DNA from 3 places in the Exiguobacterium sp. ZWU0009 genome. Region 2 is predicted to be linked to each of the others. Evidence: a T-box and tRNA genes for the amino acid it is inferred to sense, from the RefSeq annotation. Region 2 holds a T-box; the other regions hold tRNA genes.
What was found. A T-box is a leader RNA that pairs with one kind of tRNA and senses whether it is charged. The one in region 2 lies ahead of leuS (leucine--tRNA ligase), so its partner is inferred to be a tRNA-Leu.
Positions count from the first base shown of each region.

Region 1: it encodes a tRNA-Leu, which carries the amino acid that the T-box ahead of leuS (leucine--tRNA ligase) is inferred to sense. The anticodon was not compared.
Region 3: it encodes a tRNA-Leu, which carries the amino acid that the T-box ahead of leuS (leucine--tRNA ligase) is inferred to sense. The anticodon was not compared.

Region 1 covers NZ_CP018057.1:91,767-98,493, reverse strand. The annotation lists gene L985_RS00565 (CtsR family transcriptional regulator) at 1-207, opposite strand, end outside; rRNA gene rrf (5S ribosomal RNA) at 339-454, opposite strand; rRNA gene L985_RS00555 (23S ribosomal RNA) at 501-3,414, opposite strand; rRNA gene L985_RS00550 (16S ribosomal RNA) at 3,582-5,143, opposite strand; tRNA gene L985_RS00545 (tRNA-Ala) at 5,269-5,344, opposite strand; tRNA gene L985_RS00540 (tRNA-Pro) at 5,367-5,443, opposite strand; tRNA gene L985_RS00535 (tRNA-Arg) at 5,448-5,521, opposite strand; tRNA gene L985_RS00530 (tRNA-Leu) at 5,560-5,646, opposite strand; tRNA gene L985_RS00525 (tRNA-Thr) at 5,709-5,784, opposite strand; tRNA gene L985_RS00520 (tRNA-Val) at 5,800-5,875, opposite strand; rRNA gene rrf (5S ribosomal RNA) at 5,885-6,000, opposite strand; rRNA gene L985_RS00510 (23S ribosomal RNA) at 6,103-6,727, opposite strand, start outside.
Region 2 covers NZ_CP018057.1:2,435,346-2,442,072, reverse strand. The annotation lists gene L985_RS12750 (alpha/beta fold hydrolase) at 1-231, shown strand, start outside; gene L985_RS12745 (tRNA 5-(aminomethyl)-2-thiouridylate-methyltransferase MnmM) at 282-881, opposite strand; gene L985_RS12740 (MDR family MFS transporter) at 1,035-2,213, shown strand; gene L985_RS12735 (peptidoglycan bridge formation glycyltransferase FemA/FemB family protein) at 2,398-3,432, shown strand; gene L985_RS12730 (HAD family hydrolase) at 3,527-4,171, shown strand; T-box leader at 4,210-4,432, shown strand; gene leuS (leucine--tRNA ligase) at 4,479-6,727, shown strand, end outside.
Region 3 covers NZ_CP018057.1:83,036-89,762, forward strand. The annotation lists rRNA gene L985_RS00460 (16S ribosomal RNA) at 1-673, shown strand, start outside; rRNA gene L985_RS00465 (23S ribosomal RNA) at 841-3,754, shown strand; rRNA gene rrf (5S ribosomal RNA) at 3,857-3,972, shown strand; tRNA gene L985_RS00475 (tRNA-Val) at 3,982-4,057, shown strand; tRNA gene L985_RS00480 (tRNA-Thr) at 4,073-4,148, shown strand; tRNA gene L985_RS00485 (tRNA-Leu) at 4,211-4,297, shown strand; tRNA gene L985_RS00490 (tRNA-Arg) at 4,336-4,409, shown strand; tRNA gene L985_RS00495 (tRNA-Pro) at 4,414-4,490, shown strand; tRNA gene L985_RS00500 (tRNA-Ala) at 4,513-4,588, shown strand; rRNA gene L985_RS00505 (16S ribosomal RNA) at 4,714-6,275, shown strand; rRNA gene L985_RS00510 (23S ribosomal RNA) at 6,443-6,727, shown strand, end outside.

The sequences.
Region 1 (6,727 bases), 910 kb from region 2:
TTGAATCCGAATGTATCCACCGCCACCCCGTTTACTTTCAACGAAATAACCCTTTTCGACCGTAAAACGAGTATTGATGACGTAGTTGATTTGTGATGGAACACAGTCAAAACGCTGTGCAATTTCTTGACGTTTGATTTCAATCGTCTTTTCGTCGTGTAAAATTTGCTTTAAATAGGCTTCGATGATATCTGTGATGTTTTGCATTGGCACCACCTCTCTGACCATCTTTGACTATTGTTTGATTTAATAGTAATCATCTAAAAAAAGAAATGCAACTGATAAGGCTTTTTATAAAACACAAAAAGACCGACCTGCAATCTGCAGATCGGTCAAGTGCCTGGCAACGTCCTATCCTCACAGGGGGAAGCCCCCAACTACTTTCGGCGTTCAAGTGCTTAACTTCCGTGTTCGGCATGGGAACGGGTGTGACCACTTGGCTATCGTCACCAGACGACGGGCTCGCGCCCTCAAAACTGAAGTCATCAACAAGCATCTGCTAGAACAAGGCCTCGACCGATTAGTATCACTCAGCTCCACATGTCGCCATGCTTCCACCCGTGACCTATCTACCTCATCGTCTCTGAGGGGTCTTTCTTGATTACTCAAAGGGAAATCTCATCTTGGAGGGGGCTTCATGCTTAGATGCTTTCAGCATTTATCCCGTCCGCACGTAGCTACCCAGCGATGCTCCTGGCGGAACAACTGGTACACCAGCGGTGCGTCCATCCCGGTCCTCTCGTACTAAGGACAGCTCTCCTCAAATTTCCTGCGCCCACGACGGATAGGGACCGAACTGTCTCACGACGTTCTGAACCCAGCTCGCGTACCGCTTTAATGGGCGAACAGCCCAACCCTTGGGACCTACTCCAGCCCCAGGATGCGATGAGCCGACATCGAGGTGCCAAACCTCCCCGTCGATGTGGACTCTTGGGGGAGATCAGCCTGTTATCCCCAGGGTAGCTTTTATCCGTTGAGCGATGGCCCTTCCATGCGGAACCACCGGATCACTAAGCCCGACTTTCGTCCCTGCTCGACTTGTAGGTCTCGCAGTCAAGCTCCCTTCTGCCTTTGCGCTCTACGAATGATTTCCAACCATTCTGAGGGAACCTTTGGGCGCCTCCGTTACTGTTTAGGAGGCGACCGCCCCAGTCAAACTACCCGCCTGACACGGTCCTCCAGCCGGATCACGGCTGCGAGTTAGAGACTCTATGCATGAAGGGCGGTATCCCAAGGGTGACTCCTCCGAAGCTGGCGCTCCGGGCTCGACGTCTCCCGCCTATCCTGTACATCATGCACAAAGCCTCAATATCAGGCTGTAGTAAAGCTCCATGGGGTCTTTCCGTCCTGTCGCGGGTAACCTGCATCTTCACAGGTACTATGATTTCACCGGGTCTCTCGTTGAGACAGTGCCCAAATCGTTACGCCTTTCGTGCGGGTCGGAACTTACCCGACAAGGAATTTCGCTACCTTAGGACCGTTATAGTTACGGCCGCCGTTTACTGGGGCTTCGGTTCAAAGCTTCGCTTGCGCTAACCCATCCCCTTAACCTTCCAGCACCGGGCAGGCGTCAGCCCCTATACGTCATCTTGCGATTTAGCAGAGACCTGTGTTTTTGCTAAACAGTCGTTTGGGCCTATTCACTGCGGCTCTACTCATGTAGAGCGTCCCTTCTCCCGAAGTTACGGGACCATTTTGCCGAGTTCCTTAACGAGAGTTATCCCGCGCGTCTTAGAATTCTCATCTCGCCTACCTGTGTCGGTTTACGGTACTGGCGCCTTCCCCCTCACTAGAGGCTTTTCTTGGCAGTGTGAAATCGTGACCTACGTCCCTACGGGACTCCGCATCGTTCCTTGACTTTGGTGCCTGACGGATTTGCCAATCAGACGGTCTTGAAACTTGCACATGCACTTCCATCCGCATGCGTCACTATCCTCCTGCGTCCCCCCATTGTTCAAACGGTGGATCGGCGGTACAGGAATATCAACCTGTTATCCATCGCCTACGCCTTTCGGCCTCGGCTTAGGTCCAGACTAACCCTGAGCGGACGAGCCTTCCTCAGGAAACCTTGGGCTTTCGACGGAGGGGATTCTCACCCCTCTTTTCGCTACTCACACCGGCATTCTCACTTCCAAACGCTCCACTGCTCCTTCCGGTACAGCTTCACAGCGGTTTGGAACGCTCCCCTACCATTCCTTACGGAATCCGCAGCTTCGGTGGTATGTTTAGCCCCGTTACATTTTCGGCGCGGCGCCACTCGACTAGTGAGCTATTACGCACTCTTTGAATGGTGGCTGCTTCTAAGCCAACATCCTAGCTGTCTAGGCAGCGCCACATCCTTTTCCACTTAACATACACTTTGGGACCTTAGCTGGCGGTCTGGGCTGTTTCCCTCTTGACTACGGATCTTATCACTCGCAGTCTGACTCCCGAGTATAAGTTGCTGGCATTCGGAGTTTAACTGAATTCGGTAACCCTGTGGGGGCCCCTAGTCCAATCAGTGCTCTACCTCCAGAACTCTCAACCTCGAGGCTAGCCCTAAAGCTATTTCGGGGAGAACCAGCTATCTCCAGGTTCGATTGGCATTTCACCGCTACCCACACCTCATCCCCGCACTTTTCAACGTGCGTGGGTTCGGACCTCCAGTCAGTGTTACCTGACCTTCATCCTGGACATGGGTAGATCACCTGGTTTCGGGTCTACGACAACGCACTGAACGCCCTGTTCAGACTCGCTTTCGCTACGGCTCCGCCTCATCGGCTTAACCTCGCGCGTTATCGTAACTCGCCGGTTCATTCTACAAAAGGCACGCCATCACCCGTTAACGGGCTCTGACTACTTGTAGGCATACGGTTTCAGGATCTATTTCACTCCCCTTCCGGGGTGCTTTTCACCTTTCCCTCACGGTACTGGTTCACTATCGGTCACTAGGGAGTATTTAGCCTTGGGAGATGGTCCTCCCGGATTCCGACGGGGTTTCACGTGTCCCGCCGTACTCAGGATCCACTCTGGAGGGAAAACAGTTTCAGCTACAGGGCTGTCACCTTCTTCGGCCGACCTTTCCAGGTCCTTCACCTACTGTCTTCCTTTTTGACTCCGTATAGAGTGTCCTACAACCCCGAAGAGCATGCTCTTCGGTTTGGGCTGTTCCCGTTTCGCTCGCCGCTACTCAGGGAATCGCATTTGCTTTCTCTTCCTCCGGGTACTTAGATGTTTCAGTTCCCCGGGTCTGCCTCACGCTACACTATGTATTCATGTAACATGTCCCATCCCATTACAGATGGTGGGTTCCCCCATTCGGAAATCTTCGGATCAAAGCATACTTACTGCTCCCCGAAGCATATCGCTGTTCGTCGCGTCCTTCATCGGCTCCTAGTGCCAAGGCATCCACCGTACGCCCTTCATACCTTGATCTAGCGTTGGTATTCTAAGAACACACGTCTTAAATGACATGGTTAATTAAAAGTTTGATGTCTTGTTGATGTCTTCAGTTTTCAAGGTGCGAGTGTCTCTATCGAGACTGAGAGACGAGCTCTCAAAACTGAACGATGGGCATGTCCCGTAAGGGACGTTTTCCTTAGAAAGGAGGTGATCCAGCCGCACCTTCCGATACGGCTACCTTGTTACGACTTCACCCCAATCATCTACCCCACCTTCGACGGCTGGCTCCTTGCGGTTACCTCACCGGCTTCGGGTGTTGCAAACTCTCGTGGTGTGACGGGCGGTGTGTACAAGACCCGGGAACGTATTCACCGCAGTATGCTGACCTGCGATTACTAGCGATTCCGACTTCATGCAGGCGAGTTGCAGCCTGCAATCCGAACTGGGAACGGCTTTATGGGATTGGCTCCACCTCGCGGTCTCGCTGCCCTTTGTACCGTCCATTGTAGCACGTGTGTAGCCCAACTCATAAGGGGCATGATGATTTGACGTCATCCCCACCTTCCTCCGGTTTGTCACCGGCAGTCTCCCTAGAGTGCCCAACTAAATGCTGGCAACTAAGGATAGGGGTTGCGCTCGTTGCGGGACTTAACCCAACATCTCACGACACGAGCTGACGACAACCATGCACCACCTGTCACCATTGTCCCCGAAGGGAAAACTTGATCTCTCAAGCGGTCAATGGGATGTCAAGAGTTGGTAAGGTTCTTCGCGTTGCTTCGAATTAAACCACATGCTCCACCGCTTGTGCGGGTCCCCGTCAATTCCTTTGAGTTTCAGCCTTGCGGCCGTACTCCCCAGGCGGAGTGCTTAATGCGTTAGCTTCAGCACTGAGGGGCGGAAACCCCCCAACACCTAGCACTCATCGTTTACGGCGTGGACTACCAGGGTATCTAATCCTGTTTGCTCCCCACGCTTTCGCGCCTCAGCGTCAGTTACAGACCAAAGAGTCGCCTTCGCCACTGGTGTTCCTCCACATCTCTACGCATTTCACCGCTACACGTGGAATTCCACTCTTCTCTTCTGTACTCAAGCCTTCCAGTTTCCAATGGCCCTCCCCGGTTGAGCCGGGGGCTTTCACATCAGACTTAAAAGGCCGCCTGCGCGCGCTTTACGCCCAATAATTCCGGACAACGCTTGCCACCTACGTATTACCGCGGCTGCTGGCACGTAGTTAGCCGTGGCTTTCTCGTAAGGTACCGTCAAGGTACGAGCATTACCTCTCGTACGTGTTCTTCCCTTACAACAGAGTTTTACGATCCGAAAACCTTCATCACTCACGCGGCGTTGCTCCATCAGACTTTCGTCCATTGTGGAAGATTCCCTACTGCTGCCTCCCGTAGGAGTCTGGGCCGTGTCTCAGTCCCAGTGTGGCCGATCACCCTCTCAGGTCGGCTATGCATCGTCGCCTTGGTGGGCCGTTACCCCACCAACTAGCTAATGCACCGCAAGGCCATCTCAAGGTGACGCCGAAGCGCCTTTCATCAGCGGACCATGCGGTCCGTTGAACTATCCGGTATTAGCTCCGATTTCTCGGAGTTATCCCAATCCTTGAGGCAGGTTCCTTACGTGTTACTCACCCGTCCGCCGCTCATTCCACTGCCTTCCCTCCGAAGAGTTCCGTCAGTTTCCTGCGCTCGACTTGCATGTATTAGGCACGCCGCCAGCGTTCGTCCTGAGCCAGGATCAAACTCTCCATAAAGTGTTTGACTTGCTCGTTTTTGTGACCGAAGTCACGATTGACGAAGCTTGCGCTTCATTCATGTTTGTATTCCGTAGAATACGATTTTTGCCTCATCGTTCAGTTTTCAAAGTTCGTCATAAAAATGGTGGAGCCTAGCGGGATCGAACCGCTGACCTCCTGCGTGCAAGGCAGGCGCTCTCCCAGCTGAGCTAAGGCCCCATTAAAGGGATGAAATTGAAGATGGTCGGGAAGACAGGATTCGAACCTGCGACCCCTTGGTCCCAAACCAAGTGCTCTACCAAGCTGAGCTACTTCCCGAAAATGCACCCTGAGAGATTCGAACTCCCGACCCCTTGATTCGTAGTCAAGTACTCTATCCAGCTGAGCTAAGGGTGCGGAATATAAGGATCAAACAGCAAACATCAAAATGAAAATGGTACCGAGGGCCGGAATCGAACCGGCACGGGGAAACCCCCGCAGGATTTTAAGTCCTGTGCGTCTACCAGTTCCGCCACCCCGGCAGGGATATAAAAGGTAGAACCTTCATTCATAATTGAATTCTGGTGATCATTGAAGATAAAGATGGTGCCGGCAACAGGAGTCGAACCCGCGACCTACTGATTACAAGTCAGTTGCTCTACCAGCTGAGCTACACCGGCAAGTGTAATAAAAAATGGTGGAGGATGACGGGATCGAACCGCCGACCCCCTGCTTGTAAGGCAGGTGCTCTCCCAGCTGAGCTAATCCTCCATATGTATCGCCTGGCAGCGTCCTATCCTCACAGGGGGAAGCCCCCAACTACTTTCGGCGTTCAAGTGCTTAACTTCCGTGTTCGGCATGGGAACGGGTGTGACCACTTGGCTATCGCCACCAGACATTTATTATCTTAACATTATGTTCACATAACGTCAAGACTTTTTTTCGTTTTTTTGAAAGGCTCGCGCCCTCAAAACTGAAGTCATCAACAATGCATCTGCTAGAACAAGGCCTCGACCGATTAGTATCACTCAGCTCCACATGTCGCCATGCTTCCACCCGTGACCTATCTACCTCATCGTCTCTGAGGGGTCTTTCTTGATTACTCAAAGGGAAATCTCATCTTGGAGGGGGCTTCATGCTTAGATGCTTTCAGCATTTATCCCGTCCGCACGTAGCTACCCAGCGATGCTCCTGGCGGAACAACTGGTACACCAGCGGTGCGTCCATCCCGGTCCTCTCGTACTAAGGACAGCTCTCCTCAAATTTCCTGCGCCCACGACGGATAGGGACCGAACTGTCTCACGACGTTCTGAACCCAGCTCGCGTACCGCTTTAATGGGCGAACAGCCCAACCCTTGGGACCTACTCCAGCCCCAGGATGCGATGAGCCGACATCGAGGTGCCAAACCTCCCCGTCGATGTGGACTCTTGGGGGAGATCAGCCTGTTATCCCCAGGGTAGCTTTTATCCGTTGAGCGATGGCCCTTCCATGCGGAACCACCGGATCACTAAGCCCGACTTTCGTCCCTGCTCGACTTGTAGGTCTCGCAGTCAAGCTCCCTTCTGCCTTTGCGCTCTACGAATGATTTCCAACCATTCTGAGGGAACCTTTGGGCGCCTCCG
Region 2 (6,727 bases):
GTCGTACATGACGAGGAACGAAAAAAACTGCCGCGTGTGAACTTGGCTTGTTTTTATGCACCGGACGATCAATTCGCAGACGTCAAGTTGACGCTTGAAGTATGCCGGAAAATGGGGGGCGATCAGATTTACTTACAACGTCTACACGGATTTCCGCATTTTAGTTTCGAACGGTTGAACACACGGTTTGCAGAAAAATTAATGTTGTTCTTTAAGCTTGTTGAAGAATGAAATAACAAAAGTGATGCCTCTAAAAAAAGGCATCACTTTTTTGTGTCCAATCATCCGCGTACTTTTTTCTCGATTGCGATGATGAACGGTGGATGATTTTGTTGATTCAAGAAACGGTACTGAAGAACGGCGTAATCTTGCTGATCAAGGGCTGTCACGTAATCGAGGACGGCGTCGCGCTCTCGTTTTCCTTCCAGGTGACCGTGATAGACGACGAGGACGACAAGACCGCCGGGAGCGAGGACCGGGAGGAGGGCATCGAGTGCTTCGAGCGTCTCTTCACCTGTCGTTGTGATCGATTTGTCGCTTCCAGGCAGATATCCGAGATTGAAGACACCGGCACGAACGGGACGTTGTTCGTCCGAAAGACGGGCACCGACATGGATGTGGCTTTCATGATAAAGGTCGACGCGTGCTAACATTCCGGCTTCGTCGAGACGTCGCGTCGATTCCTCGATGGCTTGTGCCTGGACATCGAACGCAAGGACTCGACCTTCTGGACCGACGCATTCTGCTAAAAACTGCGTATCATGTCCATTTCCGGCAGTCATGTCGACGACGCAGTCTCCGGGCTCGATAACGGACTCGAGTAATTGTTTCGTATAAGGTAGTACACGGGCAAGTGACATGGCATAGACTCCTGTTCCTATAGTCTGTTTTTCTAGTAATGGTTCAGTATGTGCAAGATTCTTTCTGCATTATATCATTTTTTGATTCGTTGACGAAAAGCGAAGTGGCTTGACAGACAAGGGACGGATTGCGTAAAGTGGCAAGGTTGAGAATGAAATAGGAGGACCACAGGTATGCCAAAATTACCAAAAGCGGTCTGGATCCTTGTCCTTGCGATGGCCATCAATACGACGGGATCCTCTTTTTTATGGCCGTTTAATACATTATATATACATGAATATTTAGGAGAGTCGATGACGAAAGCAGGGATGGCGTTGTTCGTCAACTCGGCCTTAGCAATCGTCGGAAACTACTTAGGTGGAAAAGCGTTTGACCGTCTCGGCGGCAAGAAGACGCTCGTCATCAGTGTCATCGGACTTGTCCTGTCTTCCGTCGGCTTGTTGCTGTTTCATCAGACATACCTCGGATACGTCGCGATGCTTGGATTGATTGGATTCGTCGGTGGGATGGTTTTTCCGACGATCTACGCGATGACGGGTGTCATTTGGCCTGAAGGCGGGCGTCGTGCCTTTAATGCGATCTATGTCGCACAAAACGTTGGTGTAGCGCTCGGGACAGCTGTCAGTGGTCAAATCGCTGCCTTTTCGATTCAGTACATCTTCATCGCCAATCTCGTCCTCTATATCGCCTTTGCCATCATTTTGTTCGTCGGGTTGTCCTGGATTCAGGCACCAGCGCGGATGCATGCGGCCCATGAAGAGACCGAAACGACACGCACGCCCCTTGCACGCGGTGCGGCACGGACGATGTTGCTCGTCTCGATTGGTTATGCCTTACTTTGGTTCGTTTATGTGCAATGGCAGGGAACGTTTGCTGTACACACGAAATCGCTCGGTGTCACGATTTCCGAATACTCGATTCTTTGGACGATCAACGGAGCACTCATCGTGTTCGCGCAACCTTTACTAACACCAATTCTTCGTTGGTTTGGAGATGACTTAAAGCGACAACTGATGACAGGTACAGGAATCTTCCTCTTGTCTTATCTGATCGTTCCGTTCGCAGGTGGCTTCAAGATGTTCCTCGTCGCGATGATCATCCTGACGGTCGGTGAGATGTTCATCTGGCCAGCGGTTCCTGCTATGGCGGCGAGACTCGCGCCAATCGGGAAAGAAGGAGAATTCCAAGGGTATGTCAATATCGCTGCTTCAGCAGGGCGGATGATCAGTCCGACCGTTGGAGGGTTGATCTACGACTTATCTGGTATGTCAGCGGTCTTCTTGACATTGATTGGATTGATCCTGTTAGCGGGCGTCGTCTTCCTTCGTGCCATTCCTAAAATCACATCATGAGCATCATCTGTAAGACAGCGGACACTTTGATTCGCTGACTTTTGTTACGTCGTTCGTTCTAAAAACATAAAATAAATATTTAATAATATGGAATATTTCGGCAAAGAAACGGGTACTTTCTAAGCAAGAACTTGAAAAGAAAGGTCATATGAACGTTGCTTCTTTTTTGACTGGAGGTGCACGAATGGAAAGGTGTCAATTCATCACAGATGCCGCAACTTGGACGACACACGTACAGCAACAGCCTCTTGATATCTTCTACAGTCACCAATACGTCACGCTCAATGCTAGACCGTCTGAGCAAGCGGTGCTATTCCGTTATGAAGGTGATGCAGGAACACTATTTTATCCCTTTTTAAAGCGCCGGATTTTTGATACACCTTATTCAGATCTCATCACGCCGTATGGCTACGGTGGACCGGAAATCATTGGTCAACTGACTGCGACTGAAATGCAGCATGCACGCTTATTGTTCGAAAGGTGGGCAGAGCGAGAAGCGATCGTCTCGGAAATGATTCGCTTTAATCCATTGACGGGGAATGAACGCTTCATGCGGGATTGGACGAAAGTCTCTTTCATCCGTCATACGACGAGTATCGATTTACGCCCTTCAATAGAGGACATCCTGCAAACATTTCATAAGAAGACGAGAAGTATGATTCGCAAATCGCTTGCCTCTCCTTTAACTGTTAGAACAGGAACACGAGACGACCTATCTGTTTTTGTAGCGTTGTATCATGAAACGATGGACCGGAAGAATGCTTCGGCTCATTACTATTTTACAGCGAATTATTTTGAGCAATTATTTGAAGCAAATCCCCTCTGTGAGCCATTGTTACTGATTGCGGAAATCGACGGAGAACCTGTTGGTGGATACTTCGTATTGCTCGGAAAAGAATATGCCCACGGTCATTTGATTGGTTGTAAGCGGGATGAAGCGAAGGTGTTTCCGAATCAGCGACTCGAGTACGAAGCGATTCTTCAGGCGAAAGCACGCGGTCTCGTCGAACAACATCTCGGGGGTGGATATCAAGAACGGGATAGTCTCTTTGAGAGTAAATGCCGCTATACTGGATATCGACTATTTGAGTATCATCAAGGAAAATCGATTCTTCAACCAGCCATATACGATCAGTTATGTATACGATACGGGTCAGATGCCGATTCGGATTATTTTCCGGCTTACCGACAAACCAGTGTCCAAATGGCGACAAGTTAAACAGTAAGTAAATGAAGAAGGTGAAACGACTACATTGTGTAGTCGTTTTTTTGATATGCTGAAATCATGATAGATCAATAAAGGGGGATGTGTCTTGAAAAAACGAGGTCTTATTTTTGATATGGATGGGGTCATCTTAGATAGTGAAATTCGCTACTTTGAGGTCCATCAGCAGATGTTTAAAACGTTATCGATTCCGCTCGATCCGGTTCAGTATGCGACGTTCATGGGAAAAACAGGAGATGAGATGTGGGAAGAACTTGTCGCGCAACACGACCTTCCAGAAACAGCGAGTGCGTTACTTGAGGAAGAACATCGCTTGTTTCAAATTCATGCAAAACCAGAAGAATGTGGTTTAAAAGAGGGAGTCAAACAAGTCATCGAACAAGCGGCGTCTCTTGGTTATGATATCGGGATCGCCTCTTCAAGTTCGCTTCAAAAAATCGAACGCGTCATCCGTCATTATGAGCTTCCAATTACGCATTACGTTAGTGGGGAAGAAGTCGTACGTTCGAAGCCTGATCCTGCGATTTTTCGACTTGCGGCATCACGAATCGGACACGCACCTGAAGATTGTCTCGTCATCGAAGACGCTGCGAACGGGATGATCGGCGCAAAAGCAGCAGGCATGGAAGTGATTGCGCTTCTCGATGACCGGATGCCGACGCAACGTCTAGAACAAGCGGATCATGTGGCGCGATCGCATGCAGAAATCGAGGAAATTTTACGGAAGCGTTGACGCTTGAGGAAGAAACAGATTACACTAGGAAAAGATAGTCAAATGCATGGAACTGAAGTAGTAGGGGAAAGGTGCCGTCAAGAGAGCTGGTGGAAGGTGCGAACCAGTCGGTAACAACCGTGAACTCGTCAGGGAGCACGATTCGTGAAGTCGTAGTAGCGAATCCGGTCTTTCACACCGTTATCCGTGAATCAAGCGGTCTGTCATAGACAGACAACGTGGGTGGTACCGCGGAAGCCAAACCGGTCTTTCGTCCCTATTCCTAGGGGCGGAGGACCGGTTTTTTTAGATTAGAGGAGGAAAAGACATGCCGTACAATCATCGCGAAATTGAACCAAAATGGCAGGCGCGTTGGGATCAAGACAACGCCTTCGTCACGACAGAAGATCCAGAAAAAGAAGGGTTTTATGCCCTTGATATGTTCCCGTATCCGTCAGGTGCCGGACTCCACGTCGGTCACCCGGAAGGCTACACAGCAACGGATATCCTCGCACGGATGAAACGGATGCAAGGGTACAACGTCCTTCACCCGATGGGATGGGATGCGTTCGGGTTACCAGCAGAACAATATGCCCTCGATACAGGGAATGACCCACGTGAATTCACAGCAAAAAACATCGAGACGTTCAAGCGTCAGCTGAAAGAACTTGGATTCTCCTATGACTGGGATCGTGAAATCAATACGACGGATCCGAAGTACTACAAATGGACACAGTGGATCTTTACGAAGTTGTATGAAAAAGGACTTGCATTCGTGGACGAAGTCGCGGTCAACTGGTGCCCAGCGCTTGGAACCGTTCTTGCGAATGAAGAAGTCATCGACGGATTATCTGAACGCGGAAACCATCCGGTCGTGCGTGTCCCGATGCGTCAATGGGTCTTGAAAATCACGGAATATGCAGATCGTCTTCTTGAAGATCTCGATGACCTTGATTGGCCGGATTCTGTCAAAGAGATGCAACGGAACTGGATCGGAAAATCAGAAGGTGCTGAAATCGACTTCACGATTGATGGACACAAAAAACAAGTCACGGTCTTTACGACACGTCCGGACACAATCTTTGGTGCGACGTACCTCGTGCTTGCGCCGGAGCATCCATTCGTAGCTGACATCACGACAGCGGATCACAAGGAAGCCGTCGATACGTACATTTCGCAAGTCCAAACAAAGTCGGATCTCGAGCGGACGGATTTAGCGAAGGAAAAAACAGGTGTCTTCACAGGTGCTTTTGCTGTCAACCCAATCTCAGGTGATCGCCTTCCAATCTGGATCGCTGATTATGTCCTTGCTTCGTATGGAACGGGTGCAATCATGGCTGTTCCAGGACACGATGAGCGTGACCATGAATTCGCGAAACAATTTGACTTGCCAATCGTTGAAGTCGTCGCGGGTGGAAACGTTGATGAAGCAGCCTATACAGGAGAGGGCGAACACGTCAACTCACATATGCTTGATGGTCTTGGAAAACAAGAAGCAATCGAGACGATGATTGCTGAACTCGAAACGAATCAAGTCGGACGTAAGAAAATCACGTATCGTCTCCGGGACTGGTTGTTCAGTCGTCAACGGTATTGGGGTGAACCGATTCCAGTTGTTCACATGGAAGACGGTTCAATGAAGACGCTCAGCCAAGAAGAATTGCCACTTGAACTTCCGATCATTCCGGAAATCAAACCGTCTGGTACTGGCGAATCACCACTTGCGCTTGCGGAAGACTGGTTGGATTATACGGATCCTGAAACAGGAATGAAAGGACGTCGCGAGACGAATACGATGCCACAATGGGGCGGAAGCTGCTGGTATTATCTTCGTTTCATCGATCCGCACAATGAAGAGGCGATCGCGGATCCAGAAAAATTAAAATACTGGCTTCCAGTTGATATTTATATCGGTGGAGCGGAACATGCTGTTCTTCACTTGTTGTATGCGCGCTTCTGGCATAAAGTCTTGTATGATGCAGGCGTCGTACCAACAAAAGAACCATTCCAGAAGTTATACAACCAAGGGATGATTCTTGGAGAGAACAACGAGAAGATGTCGAAATCACGCGGTAACGTCATCAATCCGGATGAAATCGTCAAATCGCATGGTGCGGATACGTTACGCTTGTATGAAATGTTCATGGGACCACTCGATGCATCAGTTGCCTGGTCTGAAAACGGTCTTGACGGTGCGCGTCGTTTCCTCGACCGTGTCTGGCGCTTGTTCGAACGGACAGCAGACATTCAGGACGTCACAGAAGTCGATGCTGACTTCGAACGGACGTACCACCAGACGGTCAAGAAGGTCACAGAAGACTTCGCGAACATCCAGTTCAACACCGGAATTTCGCAACTCATGGTCTTCGTCAACGAAGCAAATAAGCAACCAGTTCTTCCACGTCACTTCCTTCGTGGATTCATTCAATTGTTAACACCAGTCGCACCGCACCTTGGTGAGGAACTCTGGGAACAACTTGGATTTGAAGAGACATTGACGTATGCGGCATGGCCAACATTCAATGAATCGAAACTGGTCAGCGATACGATGGAATTCGTCATTCAAGTGAACGGAAA
Region 3 (6,727 bases), 900 kb from region 2:
TAAGCACTCCGCCTGGGGAGTACGGCCGCAAGGCTGAAACTCAAAGGAATTGACGGGGACCCGCACAAGCGGTGGAGCATGTGGTTTAATTCGAAGCAACGCGAAGAACCTTACCAACTCTTGACATCCCATTGACCGCTTGAGAGATCAAGTTTTCCCTTCGGGGACAATGGTGACAGGTGGTGCATGGTTGTCGTCAGCTCGTGTCGTGAGATGTTGGGTTAAGTCCCGCAACGAGCGCAACCCCTATCCTTAGTTGCCAGCATTTAGTTGGGCACTCTAGGGAGACTGCCGGTGACAAACCGGAGGAAGGTGGGGATGACGTCAAATCATCATGCCCCTTATGAGTTGGGCTACACACGTGCTACAATGGACGGTACAAAGGGCAGCGAGACCGCGAGGTGGAGCCAATCCCATAAAGCCGTTCCCAGTTCGGATTGCAGGCTGCAACTCGCCTGCATGAAGTCGGAATCGCTAGTAATCGCAGGTCAGCATACTGCGGTGAATACGTTCCCGGGTCTTGTACACACCGCCCGTCACACCACGAGAGTTTGCAACACCCGAAGCCGGTGAGGTAACCGCAAGGAGCCAGCCGTCGAAGGTGGGGTAGATGATTGGGGTGAAGTCGTAACAAGGTAGCCGTATCGGAAGGTGCGGCTGGATCACCTCCTTTCTAAGGAAAACGTCCCTTACGGGACATGCCCATCGTTCAGTTTTGAGAGCTCGTCTCTCAGTCTCGATAGAGACACTCGCACCTTGAAAACTGAAGACATCAACAAGACATCAAACTTTTAATTAACCATGTCATTTAAGACGTGTGTTCTTAGAATACCAACGCTAGATCAAGGTATGAAGGGCGTACGGTGGATGCCTTGGCACTAGGAGCCGATGAAGGACGCGACGAACAGCGATATGCTTCGGGGAGCAGTAAGTATGCTTTGATCCGAAGATTTCCGAATGGGGGAACCCACCATCTGTAATGGGATGGGACATGTTACATGAATACATAGTGTAGCGTGAGGCAGACCCGGGGAACTGAAACATCTAAGTACCCGGAGGAAGAGAAAGCAAATGCGATTCCCTGAGTAGCGGCGAGCGAAACGGGAACAGCCCAAACCGAAGAGCATGCTCTTCGGGGTTGTAGGACACTCTATACGGAGTCAAAAAGGAAGACAGTAGGTGAAGGACCTGGAAAGGTCGGCCGAAGAAGGTGACAGCCCTGTAGCTGAAACTGTTTTCCCTCCAGAGTGGATCCTGAGTACGGCGGGACACGTGAAACCCCGTCGGAATCCGGGAGGACCATCTCCCAAGGCTAAATACTCCCTAGTGACCGATAGTGAACCAGTACCGTGAGGGAAAGGTGAAAAGCACCCCGGAAGGGGAGTGAAATAGATCCTGAAACCGTATGCCTACAAGTAGTCAGAGCCCGTTAACGGGTGATGGCGTGCCTTTTGTAGAATGAACCGGCGAGTTACGATAACGCGCGAGGTTAAGCCGATGAGGCGGAGCCGTAGCGAAAGCGAGTCTGAACAGGGCGTTCAGTGCGTTGTCGTAGACCCGAAACCAGGTGATCTACCCATGTCCAGGATGAAGGTCAGGTAACACTGACTGGAGGTCCGAACCCACGCACGTTGAAAAGTGCGGGGATGAGGTGTGGGTAGCGGTGAAATGCCAATCGAACCTGGAGATAGCTGGTTCTCCCCGAAATAGCTTTAGGGCTAGCCTCGAGGTTGAGAGTTCTGGAGGTAGAGCACTGATTGGACTAGGGGCCCCCACAGGGTTACCGAATTCAGTTAAACTCCGAATGCCAGCAACTTATACTCGGGAGTCAGACTGCGAGTGATAAGATCCGTAGTCAAGAGGGAAACAGCCCAGACCGCCAGCTAAGGTCCCAAAGTGTATGTTAAGTGGAAAAGGATGTGGCGCTGCCTAGACAGCTAGGATGTTGGCTTAGAAGCAGCCACCATTCAAAGAGTGCGTAATAGCTCACTAGTCGAGTGGCGCCGCGCCGAAAATGTAACGGGGCTAAACATACCACCGAAGCTGCGGATTCCGTAAGGAATGGTAGGGGAGCGTTCCAAACCGCTGTGAAGCTGTACCGGAAGGAGCAGTGGAGCGTTTGGAAGTGAGAATGCCGGTGTGAGTAGCGAAAAGAGGGGTGAGAATCCCCTCCGTCGAAAGCCCAAGGTTTCCTGAGGAAGGCTCGTCCGCTCAGGGTTAGTCTGGACCTAAGCCGAGGCCGAAAGGCGTAGGCGATGGATAACAGGTTGATATTCCTGTACCGCCGATCCACCGTTTGAACAATGGGGGGACGCAGGAGGATAGTGACGCATGCGGATGGAAGTGCATGTGCAAGTTTCAAGACCGTCTGATTGGCAAATCCGTCAGGCACCAAAGTCAAGGAACGATGCGGAGTCCCGTAGGGACGTAGGTCACGATTTCACACTGCCAAGAAAAGCCTCTAGTGAGGGGGAAGGCGCCAGTACCGTAAACCGACACAGGTAGGCGAGATGAGAATTCTAAGACGCGCGGGATAACTCTCGTTAAGGAACTCGGCAAAATGGTCCCGTAACTTCGGGAGAAGGGACGCTCTACATGAGTAGAGCCGCAGTGAATAGGCCCAAACGACTGTTTAGCAAAAACACAGGTCTCTGCTAAATCGCAAGATGACGTATAGGGGCTGACGCCTGCCCGGTGCTGGAAGGTTAAGGGGATGGGTTAGCGCAAGCGAAGCTTTGAACCGAAGCCCCAGTAAACGGCGGCCGTAACTATAACGGTCCTAAGGTAGCGAAATTCCTTGTCGGGTAAGTTCCGACCCGCACGAAAGGCGTAACGATTTGGGCACTGTCTCAACGAGAGACCCGGTGAAATCATAGTACCTGTGAAGATGCAGGTTACCCGCGACAGGACGGAAAGACCCCATGGAGCTTTACTACAGCCTGATATTGAGGCTTTGTGCATGATGTACAGGATAGGCGGGAGACGTCGAGCCCGGAGCGCCAGCTTCGGAGGAGTCACCCTTGGGATACCGCCCTTCATGCATAGAGTCTCTAACTCGCAGCCGTGATCCGGCTGGAGGACCGTGTCAGGCGGGTAGTTTGACTGGGGCGGTCGCCTCCTAAACAGTAACGGAGGCGCCCAAAGGTTCCCTCAGAATGGTTGGAAATCATTCGTAGAGCGCAAAGGCAGAAGGGAGCTTGACTGCGAGACCTACAAGTCGAGCAGGGACGAAAGTCGGGCTTAGTGATCCGGTGGTTCCGCATGGAAGGGCCATCGCTCAACGGATAAAAGCTACCCTGGGGATAACAGGCTGATCTCCCCCAAGAGTCCACATCGACGGGGAGGTTTGGCACCTCGATGTCGGCTCATCGCATCCTGGGGCTGGAGTAGGTCCCAAGGGTTGGGCTGTTCGCCCATTAAAGCGGTACGCGAGCTGGGTTCAGAACGTCGTGAGACAGTTCGGTCCCTATCCGTCGTGGGCGCAGGAAATTTGAGGAGAGCTGTCCTTAGTACGAGAGGACCGGGATGGACGCACCGCTGGTGTACCAGTTGTTCCGCCAGGAGCATCGCTGGGTAGCTACGTGCGGACGGGATAAATGCTGAAAGCATCTAAGCATGAAGCCCCCTCCAAGATGAGATTTCCCTTTGAGTAATCAAGAAAGACCCCTCAGAGACGATGAGGTAGATAGGTCACGGGTGGAAGCATGGCGACATGTGGAGCTGAGTGATACTAATCGGTCGAGGCCTTGTTCTAGCAGATGCATTGTTGATGACTTCAGTTTTGAGGGCGCGAGCCTTTCAAAAAAACGAAAAAAAGTCTTGACGTTATGTGAACATAATGTTAAGATAATAAATGTCTGGTGGCGATAGCCAAGTGGTCACACCCGTTCCCATGCCGAACACGGAAGTTAAGCACTTGAACGCCGAAAGTAGTTGGGGGCTTCCCCCTGTGAGGATAGGACGCTGCCAGGCGATACATATGGAGGATTAGCTCAGCTGGGAGAGCACCTGCCTTACAAGCAGGGGGTCGGCGGTTCGATCCCGTCATCCTCCACCATTTTTTATTACACTTGCCGGTGTAGCTCAGCTGGTAGAGCAACTGACTTGTAATCAGTAGGTCGCGGGTTCGACTCCTGTTGCCGGCACCATCTTTATCTTCAATGATCACCAGAATTCAATTATGAATGAAGGTTCTACCTTTTATATCCCTGCCGGGGTGGCGGAACTGGTAGACGCACAGGACTTAAAATCCTGCGGGGGTTTCCCCGTGCCGGTTCGATTCCGGCCCTCGGTACCATTTTCATTTTGATGTTTGCTGTTTGATCCTTATATTCCGCACCCTTAGCTCAGCTGGATAGAGTACTTGACTACGAATCAAGGGGTCGGGAGTTCGAATCTCTCAGGGTGCATTTTCGGGAAGTAGCTCAGCTTGGTAGAGCACTTGGTTTGGGACCAAGGGGTCGCAGGTTCGAATCCTGTCTTCCCGACCATCTTCAATTTCATCCCTTTAATGGGGCCTTAGCTCAGCTGGGAGAGCGCCTGCCTTGCACGCAGGAGGTCAGCGGTTCGATCCCGCTAGGCTCCACCATTTTTATGACGAACTTTGAAAACTGAACGATGAGGCAAAAATCGTATTCTACGGAATACAAACATGAATGAAGCGCAAGCTTCGTCAATCGTGACTTCGGTCACAAAAACGAGCAAGTCAAACACTTTATGGAGAGTTTGATCCTGGCTCAGGACGAACGCTGGCGGCGTGCCTAATACATGCAAGTCGAGCGCAGGAAACTGACGGAACTCTTCGGAGGGAAGGCAGTGGAATGAGCGGCGGACGGGTGAGTAACACGTAAGGAACCTGCCTCAAGGATTGGGATAACTCCGAGAAATCGGAGCTAATACCGGATAGTTCAACGGACCGCATGGTCCGCTGATGAAAGGCGCTTCGGCGTCACCTTGAGATGGCCTTGCGGTGCATTAGCTAGTTGGTGGGGTAACGGCCCACCAAGGCGACGATGCATAGCCGACCTGAGAGGGTGATCGGCCACACTGGGACTGAGACACGGCCCAGACTCCTACGGGAGGCAGCAGTAGGGAATCTTCCACAATGGACGAAAGTCTGATGGAGCAACGCCGCGTGAGTGATGAAGGTTTTCGGATCGTAAAACTCTGTTGTAAGGGAAGAACACGTACGAGAGGTAATGCTCGTACCTTGACGGTACCTTACGAGAAAGCCACGGCTAACTACGTGCCAGCAGCCGCGGTAATACGTAGGTGGCAAGCGTTGTCCGGAATTATTGGGCGTAAAGCGCGCGCAGGCGGCCTTTTAAGTCTGATGTGAAAGCCCCCGGCTCAACCGGGGAGGGCCATTGGAAACTGGAAGGCTTGAGTACAGAAGAGAAGAGTGGAATTCCACGTGTAGCGGTGAAATGCGTAGAGATGTGGAGGAACACCAGTGGCGAAGGCGACTCTTTGGTCTGTAACTGACGCTGAGGCGCGAAAGCGTGGGGAGCAAACAGGATTAGATACCCTGGTAGTCCACGCCGTAAACGATGAGTGCTAGGTGTTGGGGGGTTTCCGCCCCTCAGTGCTGAAGCTAACGCATTAAGCACTCCGCCTGGGGAGTACGGCCGCAAGGCTGAAACTCAAAGGAATTGACGGGGACCCGCACAAGCGGTGGAGCATGTGGTTTAATTCGAAGCAACGCGAAGAACCTTACCAACTCTTGACATCCCATTGACCGCTTGAGAGATCAAGTTTTCCCTTCGGGGACAATGGTGACAGGTGGTGCATGGTTGTCGTCAGCTCGTGTCGTGAGATGTTGGGTTAAGTCCCGCAACGAGCGCAACCCCTATCCTTAGTTGCCAGCATTTAGTTGGGCACTCTAGGGAGACTGCCGGTGACAAACCGGAGGAAGGTGGGGATGACGTCAAATCATCATGCCCCTTATGAGTTGGGCTACACACGTGCTACAATGGACGGTACAAAGGGCAGCGAGACCGCGAGGTGGAGCCAATCCCATAAAGCCGTTCCCAGTTCGGATTGCAGGCTGCAACTCGCCTGCATGAAGTCGGAATCGCTAGTAATCGCAGGTCAGCATACTGCGGTGAATACGTTCCCGGGTCTTGTACACACCGCCCGTCACACCACGAGAGTTTGCAACACCCGAAGCCGGTGAGGTAACCGCAAGGAGCCAGCCGTCGAAGGTGGGGTAGATGATTGGGGTGAAGTCGTAACAAGGTAGCCGTATCGGAAGGTGCGGCTGGATCACCTCCTTTCTAAGGAAAACGTCCCTTACGGGACATGCCCATCGTTCAGTTTTGAGAGCTCGTCTCTCAGTCTCGATAGAGACACTCGCACCTTGAAAACTGAAGACATCAACAAGACATCAAACTTTTAATTAACCATGTCATTTAAGACGTGTGTTCTTAGAATACCAACGCTAGATCAAGGTATGAAGGGCGTACGGTGGATGCCTTGGCACTAGGAGCCGATGAAGGACGCGACGAACAGCGATATGCTTCGGGGAGCAGTAAGTATGCTTTGATCCGAAGATTTCCGAATGGGGGAACCCACCATCTGTAATGGGATGGGACATGTTACATGAATACATAGTGTAGCGTGAGGCAGACCCGGGGAACTGAAACATCTAAGTACCCGGAGGAAGAGAAAGCAAATGCGATTCCCTGAGTAGCGGCGAGCGAAACGGGAACAGCCCAAACCGAAGAGC